Ruminococcus albus AD2013: one gene and its partner. The protein of the gene in region 1 interacts with the protein of each later gene in a pairwise test. Links are inferred from orthologs where the notes say so. Each region holds a gene or a part of one and is shown in the gene's direction. Other genes may lie near its edges.

The links.
Region 2: the proteins of topA (region 1) and N773_RS0106810 interact in binary tests that used the Escherichia coli proteins (3 or more experiments, as listed by UniProt). The link is inferred for Ruminococcus albus AD2013 from one-to-one orthologs.

The regions. Positions count from the first base shown.
Region 1 is NZ_JAGS01000001.1:2,538,645-2,549,373, reverse strand. What follows is about bases 544-3,512. They hold topA (type I DNA topoisomerase), read left to right. Parts: upstream 544-959; coding sequence 960-3,065; downstream 3,066-3,512. Other genes in these bases: N773_RS20165 (GNAT family N-acetyltransferase), read left to right, coding at 3,170-3,512; N773_RS0111330 (DNA-processing protein DprA), read left to right, coding at 544-848. In the rest of the region: more of N773_RS0111330, read left to right, coding at 1-543; more of N773_RS20165, read left to right, coding at 3,513-3,532; methylenetetrahydrofolate--tRNA-(uracil(54)-C(5))-methyltransferase (FADH(2)-oxidizing) TrmFO, read left to right, coding at 3,936-5,258; N773_RS0111305 (hypothetical protein), read left to right, coding at 5,263-5,475; N773_RS0111300 (hypothetical protein), read left to right, coding at 5,438-5,836; N773_RS0111295 (hypothetical protein), read left to right, coding at 5,900-6,631; N773_RS0111290 (hypothetical protein), read left to right, coding at 6,631-7,269; phosphate acyltransferase PlsX, read left to right, coding at 7,307-8,311; rnc (ribonuclease III), read left to right, coding at 8,311-9,009; N773_RS0111275 (elongator complex protein 3), read left to right, coding at 9,424-10,671; N773_RS0111270 (hypothetical protein), read left to right, coding at 10,655-10,729. UniProt on the Escherichia coli protein: Releases the supercoiling and torsional tension of DNA, which is introduced during the DNA replication and transcription, by transiently cleaving and rejoining one strand of the DNA duplex.
Region 2 is NZ_JAGS01000001.1:1,538,004-1,548,573, reverse strand. Bases 7,761-10,570 are described here. They hold N773_RS0106810 (YigZ family protein), read left to right. Parts: upstream 7,761-8,754; coding sequence 8,755-9,387; downstream 9,388-10,570. Other genes in these bases: N773_RS0106805 (deoxyguanosinetriphosphate triphosphohydrolase), read left to right, coding at 9,528-10,544; rpmE (50S ribosomal protein L31), read left to right, coding at 8,453-8,653; N773_RS21130 (HD-GYP domain-containing protein), read left to right, coding at 7,761-8,294. Outside these bases: N773_RS0106850 (glycoside hydrolase family 44 protein), read right to left, coding at 1-886; N773_RS0106845 (response regulator transcription factor), read left to right, coding at 1,277-1,951; N773_RS0106840 (sensor histidine kinase), read left to right, coding at 1,948-3,258; N773_RS0106835 (polyphosphate polymerase domain-containing protein), read left to right, coding at 3,381-4,145; N773_RS0106830 (DUF4956 domain-containing protein), read left to right, coding at 4,138-4,830; N773_RS0106825 (carbohydrate-binding domain-containing protein), read left to right, coding at 4,943-6,985; more of N773_RS21130, read left to right, coding at 7,155-7,760.

The DNA.
Region 1 (10,729 bases):
CGTTCTACTGCGGAGATATAGGCATAGCAAATGACAGCACGGTGATACACACTGTGGGTACGAGAGAACCATCGAAGTACACCCTTTCGCTGATAAACGTGCTTTGTGCAGACCTTGCCCTGAGAGGGTTCACAGTATCCTGCGGGCTGGCTGAGGGTTCTGATACCTGCACGGCTGAAACTGTTCTCGGGAGAGAGGGCAGATTGCTGGCGGTGTATCCCACTTCACTTGACAGGGAGTACCCGAAGAATGCGGGTGAGCTAAAAGAAAAACTGGCTGAGAGAGGTCTGCTGATAAGTGAGTATCCGCCTGAATACAAGGGTCAGATGAACTTCCGCAGGCGCAACAAGCTGGCTGTGGCGCTGGCTTCTGCGGTGGTGATAACAGAAGCCTCCGAGGACAGCAAGGGGCTGGATAACGCTGTGCGTGCTATGAATACGGGGAGACCTGTACTGGTGGTGCCGCCTCATCTCTTATACAGCAAGAGGTATTTCGGACAGAGAGATTTGCTGAGGAAAGGCTGTATACCCATATTCGACGGAGAAGATGCTGTAAGGGTGCTGGCTGAAAGGCAGGAGATATCTGCTGAGAGGTATGGACTGAAAGCGGGTGTCAGTGATGTTCATACCGTGCAGAAGCAGGAGAGCGCCAAAAAGCCCCTGCGTGAGCTGAACAGCACCGAAAGTAGGATATACGAACTTTTAAAGGAGAAAAGCCCTATGTCACTTGATGAGATGACGGCAAGGAGCGGACTTTCGATGATGGAAGTGCTTACCTGTGTGACAGGGCTTGAACTGGAAGGGATAGTGGTGTCACTTCCGGGTAAAAGATACGAATTGGATCTATGATTCACAGCGCATGACAGGAACTATGAATATCTGTGTGATGTTCCTCAAAAACCCATTATTCGGTCACGTACTGTGAAGCATAAATTAGATCAGGAAACGGAGTAGAAAAAATTGTCAGATCTTGTAATTGTAGAGTCGCCCCACAAGGCGAAAACTGTAAAGAGATATCTCAGCGGTGATTACGAGGTAGTGGCGTCCATGGGACACCTGAGAGACCTGCCTAAATCAAAGCTGGGTGTCGATATAGATAATGATTTTGAACCCCAGTATATAAATATCAAGGATAAGGAGAGCCTTATCAAGGAGATAAAGAAGAAAGCCAAAGCAAGCGACCACGTTTATCTGGCGGGAGACCCTGACCGTGAGGGAGAGGCTATAAGCTGGCATCTTGCACAGCTGCTTGGGCTGGATATGAACGACAAGAACCGCGTAACATTCAACGAGATAACCAAGAGCGGTATAGATGCGGGTATGAGCAATCCCCGCACCATCGACCTCAATCTTGTTAATGCACAGCAGGCAAGACGTATACTTGACAGGATAGTGGGCTACAAGCTTTCACCCTTCCTGTGGAGGAAGATAAGGAGAGGTCTTTCTGCGGGCAGAGTACAGTCTGTTGCGGTGAAGATGATATGCGACAGAGAGAACGAGATACGTGCCTTTGTATCACAGGAATACTGGTCGATAGACGGTATGTTCTTTGCAAACGGGAGCAAGAAAGCATTCGCCGCAAAGGTGGATACGGTAGACGGTGTAAAGCCCGACCTGAAAAGCAAGGCTGATGCTGATGCGGTGCTGAAAAGGCTTGACGGTGCAGAGTTCGTGGTGGACAAGGTTAAGAAGAGCGTGCGCAAGAAGAACCCTGCCGCACCTTTCACGACTTCCACGTTACAGCAGGAAGCTTCAAGAAGACTGGGCTTTCAGGGCAGACGTACCATGAAAGCGGCTCAGGAGCTGTATGAAGGTCTTGATATCAAGGATATGGGGCCTACGGGTCTTATAACCTACATGAGAACAGACAGCCTGCGTATCTCCGACGAAGCAAGGGCAGCAGCCTATGACTTCATCAAGGAGAAGTACGGTGATGCATATATCCCCGAAAAGCCAAGGGTATACAAGACAAAGGGCAGCGCGCAGGACGCTCACGAGGCTATACGTCCCACAAACCCTGCCATAACCCCCGAGCTTGTAAAGGCAAGCGGTGTCACAAACGATCAGTACAAGCTTTACAAGCTTATCTGGGAGAGATTCATAGCTTCGCAGATGGCTAACTGTACTATGGATACCATGTCGGTGGATATAGCGGCTAACGGCGTTATGTTCAAAGCTACGGGCTATTCGGTGAAGTTTGACGGCTTTACCGTGCTTTATGAAGAGAGCAAGGATGAAGAGGAAGAGAAGAAGAACGTACTTCCTCCGCTGGCAAAGGGCGATAAGCTTACTCCCAAGGAGATACTTGGCAACCAGCACTTCACACAGCCGCCCCCGAGGTATACCGAAGCTACCCTTGTAAAGGCATTTGAAGAAACAGGTATAGGCAGACCTTCTACCTACGTTACCACGGTGACTACCATCATCAACCGCAACTACGTTGAGCGTGACGGCAAACAGCTGAAGCCCACAAGTCTGGGTGAAGTTACCAACGAGCTGATGAGCGAGCATTTCGACAAGATAGTTGATGTGAAGTTCACGGCGAACATGGAAAAGAGCCTTGACGATATCGAAAGCGGCAAGATAGGCTGGGTAAAGACCTTGCAGAAGTTCTACAAGGAGTTCGACAGCGAGCTTGGCACGGCTGAAAAGGAGATGGAGGGCAAGCGCGTTAAAGTCCCCGATGAAGCCACCGATGAGGTCTGTGAGGTATGCGGAAAGCCTATGGTGATAAAGATAGGCAGATTCGGCAAGTTCATGGCGTGCTCGGGATTCCCCGACTGCAAGAACACCAAGAGGATAGTTCAGGAAACAGGCGGAGACTGCCCATTCTGCGGAAAGAGGGTACTGCTGAAGAAATCCAAGAAGGGCAAGAAGTACTACGGCTGTGAGAACAATCCCGAATGTTCATTCATGACATGGGATATACCCACCGAGGAGAAATGTCCCAGATGCGGAAGCACACTGTTCCAGAAGGGCGGAAAGAACGGCATACTCATCTGTCACAAGCAGGACTGCGGCTACCAGAGAAGTCTTTCGGGCGAGAGTGCGGAGAGCGGAGAATAAGCTGTGGTGAATATCCGCAGGGCGGTACGCAGTGACAGTGAAAGTCTTGAAAGGCTGTACACTCAGCTTGAAAAGGACGCTGTGTACTGCCTGAGCATTTTGTCATGAGCGGCAAGGGCGCAAGGATAAGCGATGGGCTGTTTGAAAGCGATACCCAGGCGGTATATGTGGCAGAGGTCGGCGGCGAAGTCGTGGGGTTCGTGCATATACTGCTGATGGAATCGAAAAACATAGCCTGCCTGAAACGCGAAAAGAACGTGTACATACAGGACATGGTCGTTGATGAAAAGTACCGCAGTAAGGGTACAGGCACTTTGCTTATGGGTGCTGTAAAACAGTACGGCAGAGATCACGGTGCATCTTTTGTGAGAACGCAGGTGTTCCCGAAGAACGAGGACGGTCTGAGGTTTTACCGCAGGAACGGCTTTGAAGTGACCATGCTTACTGTGGAAGTGCCCCTTGGGTGATGAAAAGGAATTTACTGCAATATCCGGCAAACGCTATGCAGTAAAATAATTCTTTGAATAAATTGACAAAAGTTGACACAAAAATGTCAGGAAATTAAAGCCCGATTTTACGCGGTTTGAGGGTTGAAAATGACTTTACTGAATAAACTGACAGGGTAAATGTATTTTTTGAAAAAGTACATAGTAGCTATTTTTAAAGAATTACCATATATTGGTAATTTTAATATAATTTTTTAGTTTCATCGTACCCCTGTCAGAAAAGTCAATTTATTCCAAAACAGGGCTGAAACGCCGTAATTTCGGGAAATCTTTTTCTGACACATGGGTGTCGATCAATGTCAGGAAATTCAATAAATTGTTTAGCACACTAAAGCAAGACTTTTGATAATAAGGAAATCAATAAATGAGTGAAAAAGTAAAAGTTATAGGCGCGGGGCTGGCAGGCTGTGAGGCTGCGTGGCAGCTGGCGAGAGCGGGCATTGACTGCGAGCTTTATGAGATGAAGCCCAAGAAGTTCACCCCTGCGCATAAATACAAGGGCTTTGCGGAGCTGGTATGCTCCAATTCGCTGAAAGCCGACAGAGTTGAATCGGCGGCGGGTATGCTGAAAGAGGAGATGCGCAGACTTGGTTCGGTGACGATGGAATGTGCCGAGCTTGCAAGAGTTTCCGCAGGCGGCGCACTGGCGGTGGACAGAGAGAAGTTCTCTGACGCTGTTACTGAGCGCATACGGAACAATGAGCATATCACTGTAATCGAGGAGGAAGTTACGGAGATACCCGAGGGCAATGTCATCATCGCAACGGGTCCCCTGACCTCTGACGGTCTGGCGGATAGCATAGGAAAGCTCTGTGGAGAGTATCTGTATTTCCACGATGCCGCCGCACCTATCGTGACATTTGAGAGCATAGATATGGAAAAGGCATTCTTTGCTTCACGCTATGGCAGGGGCGATGCGGATTACATCAACTGTCCCATGGACAGGGATGAGTACGAGCGTTTCTACAACGAACTCATCAACGCCGAGAGCGCACCGCTGAAAGAGCATGACAAGGAGCATTTCGCAAAAGACGGCTTTAAGGTATACGAGGGCTGTATGCCCGTTGAAGTGCTGGCAAAGCGCGGCGAGGATACACTTCGCTTCGGACCGCTGAAACCTGTGGGACTGAGAGACCCGAGAACAGATAAGCGTCCCTGGGCGGTGGTACAGCTGAGGGCTGAGAACACTGCGGGGAGTATGTACAATCTGGTAGGCTTCCAGACAAATCTTAAATTCGGTGAGCAGAAGAGAGTATTCTCGCTTATACCGGGTCTTGAAAATGCAGAGTTCATGCGCTACGGTGTCATGCATAGGAACACTTTCATAAATTCCCCTAAACTGCTGAATGAGCAGTTCAATATGAGGGAGAGACCTTCCCTTTACTTTGCAGGGCAGATGACAGGTGTAGAAGGCTATATCGAGAGTGCGGCAAGCGGAATATTCGCAGGGCTGAACATGGCAAGGCAGATACAGGGACTTTCCCCCGTGAGCCTGCCCGAGACAACCATGCTTGGGGCACTCAGCAAGTATATAAGCTCCCCCGATACAGAAAATTTCCAGCCTATGGGCTGTAATATGGGCATACTACCCGAATGGGGCGAGCGCATAAAGGATAAGAAGCTGAAATACAAGCTGTTGGCTGAGAGAGGTCTGGCAGACCTTGATAAATGCATAGCGGAGCTGTGATTATATGGGTGGATTCATTCTTTTTTTTGCTGTGGCTGCAGCCTTCCTGCTTATAAATCTGTCAAGGATATATCTTATAGGGAAATTTATAAAAGGTCCCAAAAAATTTATAAATGATGTTGCACAGGGTGAAGAGAGCAAAACGGTAAAAACTTCCGTTTTTGGCAGCAGGAATGTATATGATGATACTGGCGCTGTTCAAAGTGGGTCACGGTGAAAAGCTTTACACCGAAATCCCCGAAGGCGGCGGAACGATAACATTACTGTTCATGGGGTGTGTATTTGTATTTTTCACGATATTAAAATTCACCTATAACGAAGAGCGGGAAGCGAAGTTTTTTGTGAAACGGGGGCTGTTCTGCTGGCTGACAGGTGTTATAATAACCGCTGCGATGGTGCTGTTCAATTACGGCATGATGATTGAACCGGATAAATTCACAGGCTTTGATGAATACACTTGGCATGAGATGCTTACAAAGTGCATACCGTGTTCGCTGATAGGTTCCCTTATCATACTGACGGTGCTGATGGCACTGCACATCTTTATACAGTATAAGAGATTTTACAGCAAGTACTGACAGTATGCGCTGTGGATCATATCATTGATGAAAAACAAAGACTTACACGGATAGGTGATATATATGGATAAAAAGATATTTGTTGTGATAGCGGCTGTATGCATTATGCTTGCAGGCTGCGGTGATAAAAAGGATACACCGAAAACAGGTAATGATAAAAAAGTCGCAGGGGGCGCAGTTACCAAGGTGACTACCCAGGAAGAGGACGAAGCCGCTGAAACGACAGAAGCTCCCAAGGAAACGGAAGCACCTGCCGAAGAGGGCGAAGAACAGGGTCCCACAGGGGCTGACAGCTATGAGCACAGCCTGACAAAAACCTTTGCGGATAAGCTTGATGCCAGAAATTTCTCGGTGACTTATGTACAGAACGATATTGACGGCGGTGAGGGAATGCAGCTTCAGTATGAGGAGACTTTAGAGGTCAACGGCACAGGAGGACACCAGAATATCATCAACGCAGATGGTTCGATAAACGAGATATTTATCGTTGACGGTGCCTGCTATCAGGCTGATGCGGAAAGCGGTGAGTTCCAGATGACTGCCAGAGGTCATGTCATGAGCGATCTGTGCTCCATGGTGCTCGGCTTTTCACCTGCCGAATCTGAATTTAAAGGTGCCGAGACATACAGCGACGGCACTGTGCAGGAAACTTTCGTTGATGAAACTAATGATACATTCGTATGCACATACGCTGACGGCGACCTGATATCCTGCGAAAGTTCAGGATACCTGCGCGATTACAAGGCATTCACCGAGGGCGGCGTAGCTGAGATAAAACTGCCTGAGGGCAATTGATGGACACAATGAGAAAAGTTCTGATATATCTGACCGCGGCGATGATGAGCTTTGCATTATCGGGCTGCGGAGCCGTAAAGGTCGCAGATAAATATGAGGACAGCCTGACGAAAGCTTATATCGAAAAACTGGATGGCGAAAAGCTCACGGTCAATTTAACTGTTACCATTGATTATGACAAAGAGAAAATAGGCGACGACAGTTATTCGCAGTTACTTGAAGTTAACGGTGAAAACAGGCATCTTTTTGCAAGCTTGGAAAGCGGCGATATTGAATTCTATCAGATTGACGGTAAGACATGGAGAGTCGATGCCAAAAAGAAGGAGATACATCCTCTTGACGGAAACGGCAATTTCGGAGCGGACAATGCAGACACTGTTTTGAAAGAAGCGCCCGAAAGCGATGATTTTGTTTCGGCAGAAAAAGATACAGATGGGAACATTCGGGAAACATTTGATATTGACGGGACCGTGAAAGTTTTTACTTATGATGGAAAAACGGGCGAACTTATAGATATGGAATATAAAACAGATTCTATACCCGGTGACAATTCAGCCGTGATAAAGTTAACAGTGAACAGCTTTAAAGAGGGCTGCGGCGAGATAAAACTACCCGAGGGGTATACGATGATAGATTGATATGGCTCGGCTGTATCACAGACAGGGAGGTATAACAATGAACATAGTAATGGACGCATTCGGCGGTGACAACGCACCGCTGGAAGTCATCAAGGGCGCTGTTGACGCTCAGAGAGACTTCGGCGTTGATATAACACTGGTGGGCGATGAGAAGAAGATAAAGGACTGCGCTGCCAAAAACAGTATAGATATATCGGCACTGAAAATACGTCATGCCGATACCGTTATAGAGATATGTGAAGAGCCTACCGAGGTCATCAAGGGCAAAAAGGACTGCTCGATGGCTGTGGGTATGCAGATGCTGGCTGATGGAGAGGGCGATGCTTTCGTTTCAGCAGGTTCGACAGGTGCGCTGGTGGTCGGTGCAACATTCATCGTCAAGAGGATAAAGGGTATCAAGCGCCCCGCACTGGCAACTATACTGCCTACCGCAGGCAAGCCTACAATGCTTCTGGACAGCGGCGCAAATGCAGACTGCCGTCCCGAGATGCTGGTGCAGTTCGGCATAATGGGCACAGCTTATATGAACAAGATACTGGGCGTGGATAAGCCCAGAGTAGCACTGGCAAATATAGGCGCTGAGGAATCAAAGGGCAGAGAGCTGGAGCTGGAGACTTATAAACAGCTGAAAACAGCCCCTGTTAATTTCGTGGGCAATATCGAAGCAAGACAGCTCCCTCTGGGCGACTGTGATGTATGTGTTGCTGACGGCTTCTGCGGAAACCTCATGCTGAAACTCTACGAGGGCATGGGCAAGTTTTTCTCGGGCGAGCTGAAAAATATATTCAAGAGCAGCGCGAAGAGCAAGCTGGCTGCTGTTATGGTGATGAAAGATATCAACAATTTCAAGAAGAAAGTTGATTATTCCGAGTATGGCGGAGCACCCCTGCTGGGTACTGCAAAGCCCGTTATAAAAGCCCACGGCAGTTCGGACGCAAAGGCATTCTACAACGCAGTAAGGCAGGCGAAACAGTTTACCGAGACAGGCGTTATCGATATGATAACAGACGCTCTCGCGCAGATGAAGAAGGTGCAGGAATAATGGACGAGCAGAAGTGTCTGGAAGCTTTTCAGAAGAAGATAGGCTACCATTTTAAAAACGAGAAACTGCTGTATGAAGCACTGTCACATTCAAGCTTTGCCAACGAGAACAAGAAACAGCGCCACAGCAACGAGCGTCTTGAATTTCTGGGAGATTCGGTGCTTTCGATAGTAGTATCCGACCACATCTTCGAGCATTTCAAGCATCTGCCCGAGGGTGAGCTTACAAAGCTTAGAGCATCACTGGTATGCGAGAAAGCACTGTTTGAGTTTTCGCACAAGATAGAGCTTGGCAAGTACATATTCCTCGGCAAGGGAGAGGAGCTGACAGGCGGCAGAGAGCGTGCCTCAATAGTATCCGATGCGATGGAAGCTGTGATAGCAGCGATATATCTGGATGGCGGCATTGAAGCGGCAAGAAAGCACATAATGAACTTTCTGCCCAAGGATCTGAATCCTGCTCACACAGATACGTTCCACGACTACAAGACAGTATTGCAGGAGATAATCCAGCGCAATCCCGAGGAAAAAGTGGAGTATTATTTAAAGGGCGAGGAAGGTCCCGACCATGACAAGAGATTCACGGTACAGGTGAAGCTGAACAACAACGTGATAGGCGAGGGCGTAGGCAGGTCGAAGAAGAATGCCGAGCAGAATGCGGCTAAAGAAGCGTTGGCACTCATGGGAATAAAGGTATAATTCATAATTATTGGCAGGGCAACAACGTAGCTGTACTTTGGATAGAATGCCAAGGAGGAGAGCTTTGGGTCAAGCCTTTCGCGAAAGGCTTGCGGGATGTTTGCACAGTCAACTTTGTTGACTGTTGGCAGAGCCTCAATCACCAATGAACAAAACCAAAATGCATAGCGAACTATAAGAGCATAGCAAACTACTGACCAATAAAGGCGCGGGCGGTCACGAAAAATACCGCGTCTGCAAAAGCATGATATCCGCACAAACTACCTGCGTGAATGACCGCACGCGCCTGAAATCAACGGCGGCAGCGTCTTTGACGACTCGACCCGAGGACGCGGCCGACGCAGTCGCAGCTGAGGGGCGACCCTGTCCACCGCAGTCACTAAAATAATAATCCAACAGAAAAGAGGCGCACAAATGCACAGTAACATATCAATATTCGTCCCCCATGTGGGCTGTCCGCATAAGTGCGCATTCTGTGACCAGCGAACTATCACAGGCGAGCAGAAACTCCCCCACAAAGAGGACGTTGAACGCGCCTGTATGCAGGCGCTGGGTCAGGTGAAAGATATCAGCGATACCGAGATAGCATTCTTCGGGGGAAGCTTTACCGCTATACCCAGAGACTATATGCTGGAACTGCTGAGCGCGGCATATAAGTTCGTTGGCGATGGAAAGTTCAAAGGCATAAGACTTTCGACACGCCCCGACTATATCAATAGAGAAGTGCTGGATATCCTGAAAAAATACGGCGTTACTTCTATCGAACTGGGCGCACAGTCAATGTCCGATGAAGTGCTTGAAGCCAACGAGAGAGGTCATACCGCCGAGGACGTAAGACAGGCAAGCAAGCTTATCCGCGAGTACGGATTTGAACTTGGTCTGCAAATGATGGTGGGGCTTTACAAAAGCGGTCACCGGCAGGAGGACGAGACCTTTAACGAGATAATGGCTATCCACCCTGATACCGTCCGCATATACCCCGTGGTTATACTTAAACATACCCGTCTTGCGGAACTACTTGCAAGCGGTGAGTATAAGCCCTTGTCTTTCGATGAAGTTCTGTCGCTCTCAACAAGGGCGCTTGGGGCTTTCACGGAAGCGGGAATAAAAGTCATAAAGTGCGGTCTTCACGCAAGCGAGTTCGTTGAAAAGGACATGGTGGGAGGTTTCTACCACCCCGCTTTCAGGGAACTTTGCGAAAACAGGATATATCTAATAAAAATGGAGAGCGCTCTGCATGATGCAAACAGTCAAGGCGCTTCTTCAAAGGATATGCGTGTGACTTTCGCCGTGGGCAAGGGCTGCATAAGTAAGGCGGTCGGTCAGAAAAAGGCTAATATACAGGGCTTTGAAAAGCACGGTATAAAAGTGAAGATAACCGAGGATAAGGAGCTTGGGCTTTATGAGGTAAGGCTCATTGATGATGTGACTGCGGCGCATAAGTTCAGTATATACAACAGGAAACAGCTGGGCAAAAGCAAAAAATGCGGGTGCTTTTACTGCTGTGAGATATTCACACCCGATGAGATAACCAACTATCTGAACGAGAGCGAAGGGACGGCGCTATGTCCGCACTGCGGCATCGACAGCGTCATAGGCGATGCGAGCGGATATCCTATAACAAAGGAGTTTATGCAAAGTATGCATGAACGATGGTTCTGAATGCCGGAAGGGTGATACCATGATCATGAATGACAGAGAATTAGCAGAATTCAGGAAA
Region 2 (10,570 bases), 1.0 Mb from region 1 along the record:
TTTCGTCCTCGGCCTTCTTCATTTGGTCAAGGTAGTAGTCTACGAACCAGCGGTAATCGTTTCTTTCAGCCTTGATATTCTTCCAGTCCTTTGCAGAAGAGAAAGTATCGAAAGCGCTGTATCCGAAAAGCGCAGGTCCGAAGACCTCTGCATCAGGGTCTATCTCCTTGACAGCCTTGGCCATAGCCGTGTTCTTCTCAACTATCTCCGCACAGGTGCATTGTTCGGGATGCATACGCGCATGGGTCATATGCCACAGGGAAGGTTCGTTATCCATCGAATACCCTCGTATACCGCCGTTTTTGGCGGAACCCAGAGTCTTTACCAGATAGTTTACATATTCATCCATATATACAGTCCCGTCCGTAAGATCGGGGCTGTCAGCAAATTCTTTTCCCTTGGTGATCTCCACCTTGTTCCACCTGTCCGACGGTGCTTTCTCACCTTCGGAAACCGCTCCGTTCATATCAGCCGAAACATAGCCTGCAAGCTGTAGAGTTGTCATTGGATAGGCGCTGTTCTTCTCCTTGCATTTTCTGCTGAGATTTATCGACATGGCGCCGGGAACATCTGCAAGTTCCTTATCCATTATCTGCGGAAAATAATTATCCGAAAAATGCTCCTTGTCCGAACCTGCATTTGAAGCATTGGTCTCCCAGTTGTAGGCAGAAGATCTGTTGCCTCCCGCACGTATCGCGGTAGGCATAACCGATGTGCCCATAAGTTCTTCGTTCACACCGAAGATGTACGGCGATATCGTTTTGCTCTCTTTTGAAAGATCAACGACTATATCCACCGATCCGCCCTCAGCACCCGCACCCATTGTGCATATGCTGAGTATAGCTGCGGCTGCCGTCATTGCAGCAGCTCTTTTGAGTTTTCCCATTGGTTCCTCCGAATATGAGAATGCTGATCCGCTGAGGAACACAGCATATAATATAGTTATATTATTAGCTATATTGTACCATATTAATTAGGATTCGTCAATAGTATATTACGAAATTTTGTTATTATTTCATCCTGTTAAGCAAAAACTGTCAGAAAAATGGCGTATTTTCGCAATATCGGTCTTGATTTTAGCAATTTTTGATGTTATCATAAAAAGTGTCAAACGCGGCATTCTTTTGTACAAACGGCTGAATAAGTACAAAAGATTTACAAAACAGCTTGCAAAATGGGGTGAGATGTGGTATAATGATTTAAAAATTTAAATTAAAATTAAGCATTGCATGGTAAGATTAAAATAATAAAAAACTATGCAAAGGAGCTGATATCCATGAGATTGCTACTGGCCGAAGATGAAAAGGAACTGTCCAACGCTCTCGTTGCAGTCCTTAAACACAATAACTATTCTGTCGATGCGGTATATAACGGAAATGACGCTTATGATTATATCATTGGCGCCGAATATGACGGCGTGATACTTGACATCATGATGCCCGGCTTGGATGGTGTCACAGTTCTCAGACGTATCCGTGAAAAGGGTATACAGACCCCTGTGCTGCTTCTTACTGCAAAATCTCAGGTAGAAGACAGGATAACGGGATTGGATTCAGGTGCGGATGACTATCTCACTAAGCCGTTCGCTATGGGTGAGCTCCTGGCGAGAATAAGAGCCATGACAAGGCGAAAGACTGAATTCTCACCTAATTTGCTTAAAGTAGGCAATGTTACACTTGACAGGGAAAGATTCGTGATCTCCACCGAAAACGGCGAGACAAGACTCGGCAATAAAGAATTCCAGGTGCTGGAAATGCTGATGCTCAACCGAAATATACTTATCTCCACCGAAAAACTTATGGAGAGGATATGGGGCTTTGATGCTGAGGCTGAGATAAGCGTGGTATGGGTCTATATATCCTATATCAGGAAAAAGCTTGCATCTGTAGGAGCCGATGTCGAGATCAAAGCCAGCAGAGGTGTCGGATATACCCTGGAGGTAAAAGAATGATAAAAAGGCTGCGGCGCAAATTTGTGCTGATAGCAGCCGCAAGCGTTCTTGCGGTGGAACTGGTAGTTGTGGGACTGATAAATATCATAAATATCGGCGAGACACACAAGCGCCAGATGCAGCTTATAGAAATACTCTGCGAGAATGACGGCGATTTCCCCGAATTCGGTATGCGCCATGAACAAATGCACAGCAGTGCTCCCGGCGGTGGATCATTTTCCCCTCCCGTGATGAACGGTGAACGGAAAAGGTTCCCTGATCTTGGCTTCAAGCTGAATGAAGAGACCCGTTATCAGACCAGATATTTCTGCGTTCGCTATAACAGAGAGCTTGTTCCCGTTGAGATAAATACGGGGCATATAGCAGCTGTTACTTCAGCCGATGCGCTGAACTATGCCGAGGAAGTCAGCCAAACAGGGAAGAACTCCGGATTCCTTGGCAATTACCGATATGAGGTAAGGGAAAACTTGGGCGAAACGCTTTACGTTTTTCTTGATTGCCGCGAAGACATACGCACCCAGCGCCTTTTTCTGCTGATATCAGCAGCGATATCTCTCGGCGGCTGGCTGCTGGTCTGCCTGCTTATTATCGTGTGCTCACGGTTCGCGGTCAGACCATTCATAGAAAACTATGAAAAACAGAAAATGTTCATAACTGATGCAGGTCATGAGATCAAGACCCCGCTGGCAATAATACAGGCTAATACCGAAGTCATAGAGATGATAGGTGAACCGAGCGAGTGGACACAAAGCATCAGAAATCAGATAGAAAGGCTAAATGGGCTCATAGCCGATCTGCTGAGATTGTCGCGTATGGACGAGGAGAACGTTAAGTTGGAATGTGAAGAGTTCGATTTGTCCGACGCATTTGACGAGATCGCGGGTCCTTTCAGGACTCTTGCGGAAAACAAGGGACTATCCCTTGAGATCAGGACACAGGAGCGTATCCGTATGAACGGCAACGTATCCTCCATAAGGCAGCTTGTATCCATACTTATCGAAAATGCCGTAAAGTATTGCGATGCGGGCGGCAGTATAGAAGCTTCCGTTGAAAAAACGGCAAGCGGCAGACACGCCATCATTCGGGTGAAGAACGACTGTGCTGAACCTCCCGAACAGCCAGAACGCCTGTTTGATCGCTTTTACAGGGCGGATAAGTCCCGTAAGCGCGAGGACGGTGAAACTAAGTCGGGCTACGGCATAGGATTGTCTGTAGCCAAAGCTGTTACGGAATCTCATAAAGGAAAGATATCATGCAAAGCCGAAAACGGCAAGATAGTATTTACTGTAAGGCTCAGGTGTCTGTAAAAAAATTTATGGAAGAATCAAATTGGTTAAGCTAGATTTAAGGTTGAGGGTCTATACTCTTAATCATAGAAGAAAATCTGGATTACTGTAAAGAAAAGAAACGGAAAGGAAAGTGATGATATATGGGCGCTATACAGGAAATTTTCAAGAGAGTTGAGAAGAAGTACATAGTTACCGACGAACAGCAGGAAGAACTTGTGCGTGCTATGACAGGCAGAGCGGCTGCCGATAACTACGGACTGACGACGATATGCAACATATATTACGATACTCCCGACCATCAGCTTATAAGGACTTCGATGGAGAAGCCCGTTTACAAGGAGAAGCTGCGTATCAGGAGCTACGGCGTTCCCACAAAGGATTCCAAGGTCTTTGTTGAGCTCAAGAAGAAGTACAAAGGCGTAGTCTATAAAAGACGTGTGGATATGTCACTGATAGATTCCTATGAATTTGTGAACTTTGGCGTATGCCCGGGCAAAAATCCCCAGATAGAGAAGGAGATAGAGTATTTCCTGAATTACTATCATGATATCGGACCTGCGATGTATCTGAGTTATGACAGAATAGCTTTTGCAGGGGTCGATAATCCTGATCTCCGTATCACCTTTGACGGCAATATAACCTACCGCGAGGAGGAAGTAAGGCTGGAAAAGGGTGTGTGGGGCGAAAAACTGCTTGATCCCCATACAAGGATCATGGAGATAAAGATCCCGGGAGCTATGCCACTGTGGCTCAGCCATCTGCTGGATGATATGAAGATATATCCCGGCAGCTTCTCAAAGTACGGTGAAGCTTACAAGAAAGTCTTCTGTGAGGCTCTCGATCAGGAAAAATATCTCAAGCTTAACCGCGAAAACGTAAAAGGAAAGGTGAACGATTGTGCTTAATGAATTATACTTGAATGCGGCGGACCTTACGTCATCTATCGGAATATCAACAGGAAAATTTGCGGGGTGCACCATAGTGTCACTCATCGTTGGCGCAATGATAGCTGCTGCCTTCTGCTTCAAACAGCATAAGACCAAGAGCTTCCTGACAACACTGGCACTTCTGCCCATGATAGTACAGGTAGTTATAATGCTGGTAAACGGCAATCTGGGTACAGGCGTAGCAGTTGCAGGTGCGTTCAGCCTGGTAAGGTTCCGTTCGATACAGGGCAGTGCTAAGGATATACTGGCTATATTCCTTGCAATGGCAGTAGGTATCGCAACAGGTACCGGCCATCTGGTACTTGCGGTTGTATTCACACTGATCGTAGGTGCCCTCAATATAGGATACCTCTATGTACCTTTCGGTGATGATGACGAGACCGAAAAGGTGCTGACGATCACTATCCCCGAAAGCCTTGATTACAGCCATGTATTTGATGATATTTTCAGACAGTTCACTTCAAAGGCTACTCTTGAACAGGTAAAGACCACCAATATGGGCAGTCTTTTCAAGCTTAAATACAATATCACACTGTTAAAGGGCGTAAGCGAGAAAGTCTTTATTGATGAGCTTCGTGTTCGCAACGGCAATCTTGAGATACTTTGCTCAAGAAGGATGTCTGACAGCGACAGGCTCTTATAATACTGTAAATTCTGTATTTTTTACTCGCCTGAAGGCTTATTTTTCGGGCGGGTAAAAAAAGCAGAAAATTAATGTTAGAAGTTTTAATAAATTAATAGGGAGGTAATCTGCGATGAGATATAGTGCGATGAAAAGAGCAGCTGCGATAGCAGCGGCACTGATGATGCTTGCAACGAGCGGCTGTGCGGATACAGGAAAGGATAAGTCCTCGAAAACTACGAGCACGGCAGTTGTAACGTCAGCGGATGCAAACATATCGGCTGACGATATCGAAGTGGGCTACGAAGAAAATGACACTGTTGACGCAGTATTTTCCGGCAGCGGCATAGAAGTCAGCGGCAGCGGAATATCCGCAGAAGGCACTGTCCTTACTATCACCGATGCGGGCACATATCGTCTGAGTGGCAGCTGTGTAAACGGCAGGATAGTCATTGAAGCGGATAAAGAAGACAAAGTCAAACTTGTTCTCAACGGGCTTGACCTGACCTGCACCGACAACGCCGTTATAACTGCAAAAGCCGCAGATAAAGTTTACCTCCTGCTTGAAAGCGGCACCGAGAACAAACTGAACGACGGTACCGAATACTCTCTTGCAGAGGGTGATAACACCGATGCGGCAGTATTTGCAAAGTGTGACCTTACCATAAACGGCGAAGGCAATCTAAACGTAACGGGTAATTACAAGCACGGCATAGTATCGAAAGACGACCTTGTCATCACAGGCGGAAATGTCACCGTGAACGCGGTATCATCAGCACTTTCGGGCAAGGACAGTGTAAAGATCAGCGAAGGAACTTTTGACCTGACATCGGGTACTGATGCTGTCAAGTCAACCAATGAAGAAGAGGAAGGCAAGGGCATAATAAGTATTACAGGCGGTACATTCACTATAAACGCAGGCGGTGACGGAATTTCGGCTGCAAAGGAACTTCAGATACGCGGCGGGGAGTTCGATATCACCACAGGCGGCGGAAGTGCAAACGCTTCTATGAAGTCAGACGGTATGCCGAACGGTGATCGGATACAGGGCTTCGGCGGCAGAGGTGACTTCGGAACACCGCCCGATATGGGCGAACATCCGGATTTCGGAGATTTTGACCCATCGGAATTTGAAAAGAACGGCGAACGTCCCGATTTCGGCGACATGGGCACACCTCCCGAAAAGCCCGATGGTGAAACTTTTGGTAAAATGGAAGAAAGATCAGCCGATACCAATAAAGACATTTCTTCCGAAAATGTTGATACTTCCGCAGATACTGAAACAACTTCGGCTAAAGCGCTGAAGAGCGGCGGTGCTATCATCATCGAAGACGGCACTTTTTCGATAGATTCCGCAGATGACAGCCTGCACTGTGACGGCTCGGCAAGCATCAGCAGTGGAAACATCTCGGCGAGTTCTGGGGATGACGGGATCCACGTCGGCGGCGACCTGGTCATCAGCGGCGGCACAATCGATATCTCCAAGAGCTACGAGGGCATCGAGGGCATGACCGTGACTATCACGGGCGGCGATATAAATGTTACCGCTCAGGACGACGGCATCAACTGTGCAGGCGGCAGTGATACGGGTTCATCGGACCGCATGGGCAGGGATAGCTTCGCTGCTCAGGAGGGTGTATACCTTAAAATAAGCGGCGGCACACTGAATGTAAATTCAGCTGGCGACGGTCTTGATTCCAACGGCGACCTTATCATCGAGGGCGGTACCATCTTCGTGAGCGGGCCTGAAAACAGCGGAAACGGCTCCATAGACCACAATGGTGCCGCAAGCATCACAGGCGGTACGATAATAGCATCGGGTGCGATAGGCATGGAAGAAATGTTTGAAGAAAACGGCACCACACAGTGCGCGGTCCTTCACGATTTCACACAAAGCTTCTCAGCTGATACCGAATTCACCGTCACAGATAAGGACGGAAATGCTATCCTGACTTTTACCAACCCCAAGACATGGCAGGGCGTGATATTCTCATCATCTGACCTTAAACAGGGTGAGACTTATATAGTATCCGCAGGCGGCGAAAGCGAAGAGATAACTCTTGAGAATGTCATTACCTCAAACAGCAAAGGCGGCTTCGGCGGTATTGGCGGCCACGGCAATATGAGGGGCGGTAAATTCAAAGGCGAAAACTTGGATAATTTTTCCGATGTATAAATATACCATAGAAAGCACTTCTGTCAGCGCAGAGGTGCTTTTTGCGGTGATAATTAGTCAATACGAGCAGTTGACATTTGCTTAATAGTGTGTTAAAATAAAGTATATATTATGACAATTAATTCAGCAGAATGCTTGTCGGAATTTTTTCAAAAGGGGAGGTGTCCGGGTGGAAGAGAATGAATTGACGGGTATGCTTGAACATATCGAAACAATAGGCGAACGTTTTTCAAGGATAATGAACGTCCTTATAATCGGCTTCCTGATATCGGCTGTACTAAGCTTTCTTTGTGCTGCAGGTGCTCTGATATATGATAAACTTCCCGAGGAATTCGCCAAAAGCTTATATATAAGGGAATTCGACCTCAATGCTTTCAACCTGACGATAGCTTCCGACAGCCTTGATGAATACTACGTTGCAGGCATCGGCTATTTTATATACTCCCTTTATTCCGCGCTTGTGGTGATGATACTCAGCTTTTATCGAAAACTTGTCAATGCTGTGGTCGGTAAAGGTCAGCCCTTTACGCAGGAAGCGGGCAGAATGATGAAAAAGTATTCCTATCTGACTCTTTTGTTCATCATCTCGGGCAATCCCGTTGTGACAATACTCATGTTCATGATACTCAGGCTTTTTGCCGTGCTTTTTGAATACGGCGCGTATCTTCAAAAGAAAGCCAACGAGACTAACCGTATACAGGAAGAAATAATTGTATCATTCGCTGAAATAACCGAGAACAAATCGGGTCAGACAGGTCAGCATATCAGGCGCGTGGCTGAGTATTCAAAGATCATAGCCGCCGAGATGGGGCTTGAAGCTGACAAAGTCCAGCTTATCGGTCTGGCATCGACCATGCACGATATCGGCAAGCTGATAGTGCCCTCCGAGATACTGGACAAGCCCGGCAGACTCAATGATGAGGAATTCGCAACGATAAAGACCCATACCACCTATGGTGCGGCACTTCTCAGCCGTGTTGAGGGCGATATTATGCAGCTTTCAAAAACTATTGCGTTGGAACATCACGAGCGTGTTGACGGCAAAGGCTATCCCCTCGGCAAGGAGGGTCATGCTATCGCCCCTGAAAGCCGTATAGTAGCGGTAGCCGATGTTTACGATGCTCTCACCAGCCGCCGAAGCTACAAAAAAGCCTGGGACCCCAAGGACGCATATAACGAGATAGTCAAGAATTCGGGTACCCAGTTCGATGAAGATGTCATTGATGCTTTCAAGTCAGCCTATGACAAAATAGAGGAAGCCAGAAAGCGCTATGCTGATAAGGATACCGTGGAGGATGGTCAATTGTAAAAAAAATGTTAAAGACATTGACAAACCTGTCGGATGGTGTTATAATATTTTAGTCTGAATAGGACGTAATAATGAATGCTACATAGAACTACTGTCTGAACTAAGGATGATGGGCTTCTATGAGCCATAATTTTTAGTTTGGAAGGAGGTAAGTTCTGATGAGAGAAGGTATTCACCCTAACTATGTCGAGACTACAATTACTTGTGCTTGCGGCAACGTTATAAAGACCAGATCCACCAAGGAGAACATCAAGGTCGAGATCTGCTCCAAGTGCCACCCTTTCTTCACTGGTAAGCAGAAGCTGGTTGACAGCGGCGGACGTGTTGACAGATTCAAGAAGAGATTCAATCTCGGCTAATTATCAAGAAGCTAAAGAGCGGAAATTTTCCGCTCTTTTTTGTATATAGAAGGAGTCTCCGCAGATACAAGTGGGAAAACTATATCGAAAGAGGACAGTGTATGAACTACAAAACGGTCTACGGTTGTGCCCAAGGCACTTATACCGAGAAAAAAAGCGATTTTATAGGGCAGATAGCTCCCGTTAAAACAGCCGAACAGGCTATCGCTTTTATCGAGAAGATAAAGGCTGAGAACCGCAAGGCAAGGCATAATGTTTATGCCTATGTTGTGCGCGAGGGCAATGTTTCACGTTATTCCGATGACGGCGAACCCCAGGGAACAGGCGGGGTGCCCGTGCTTGATGTGATAAACAAGGCGGGTCTGACCGATGTGTGCGTTGTTGTAACAAGGTATTTCGGAGGAATACTGCTGGGCGCCAACGGCTTGGTAAGGGCGTATTCTCAGGCTTGTTCGCTTGCGATTTCCGAAGCTGATATCCTGAATATGTACGAATGCTCGATGATCTCATTCTCCTGCGACTACAACCTCTACGGCAAGATAAAGTATATCCTGCCCGATCATGAAGTTATCACTCAGCGTGAAGACTTCGCCGATACCGTCGATATGGAGCTCCTTGTAAAGACCGAGCTTTGCGACGCATTTCTGAAAAAGCTGACAGACATTTCAAACGGTCAGCTGAAATATGAGATACAAGAGGGACTGTGGGCGGATTTCTCCGTAAATAACCGTTGATTTGTATATTTTGTTTGAGATTTGCATTTTAAATTTGTGATATCCTACAAATCGATTTGAATGCTTCAAAAAAATAAAGGTATTTTTTGAGTAAATGAAGTATATTCTAGTAAACGGCGAAAACAGGCGGAGGTGATGATATGCTGCCCAGAGAACAGTGGGAACAGTTTGAACATAGTATCCTTTGTGAAAAAGCCGCTTTCTCGGATAATTCCGCTGGAAGAGAAAGGAAAGAGGAAAAATGCCCCCTGCGTTCGGAATACAGGCGCGACAGGGACAGGATACTCCACTGCAATTCTTTCAGAAGGCTGAAACACAAAACACAGGTGTTCTTGTCTCCTGCGGGAGATCATTACCGTACCCGCCTTACACATACACTTGAAGTCAGCCAGATAGCAGGCACCATAGCCCGCGCACTCAGGCTGAACGAGGATCTGACCGAAGCCATCGCGCTGGGTCACGACCTTGGGCATACACCTTTCGGTCATGCGGGTGAGCGTATGCTGAACGAACTCAGCCCCTACGGATTTCATCATTACGAGCAAAGCCTGCGCGTGGTGGATAAGCTGGAAAAGGAGGGCAGGGGACTTAACCTTACCCATGAGGTCAGGGACGGAATACTTAAACATACCAACGCCGTCGCAAAGACCTATGAAGGCTACGTCGTTCGCTTTGCCGATGTTATAGCCTATATAAACCACGATATCGACGATTCCATCAGGGCGGGGATACTAAGAGAGGATGATATCCCCTCAAAGATAACTTCGGTTCTCGGTCATTCAAAATCCTCGCGTATCACAACACTCGTAAGTTCGCTGATAGAATGTGGACTTAACGGCGAAGCGGGTGACGAGGATTCGCTGAAAATGACACCCGAGGTGGAAACTGCATATAAAGCGCTGCACAAGTTCATGTTCGACAGCGTGTATACAAATCCTGTCTGCAAATCAGAAGAACGCAAGGCGCAGGATATGATAGCATATCTATACAAATATTATACCGACCATCTTGAAAGACTGCCCGCAATGTATATGAATCTTGCATATCATTACGGAATAGATATGGCGGTCTGCGATTATATATCGGGTATGACCGATGTTTTCGCAGTAGAAACTTTCAAGGAGCTTTTCATCCCCGCGGCATGGATGATAAAGTAAAGCAGATATTCAGCCGCATAGGAGAG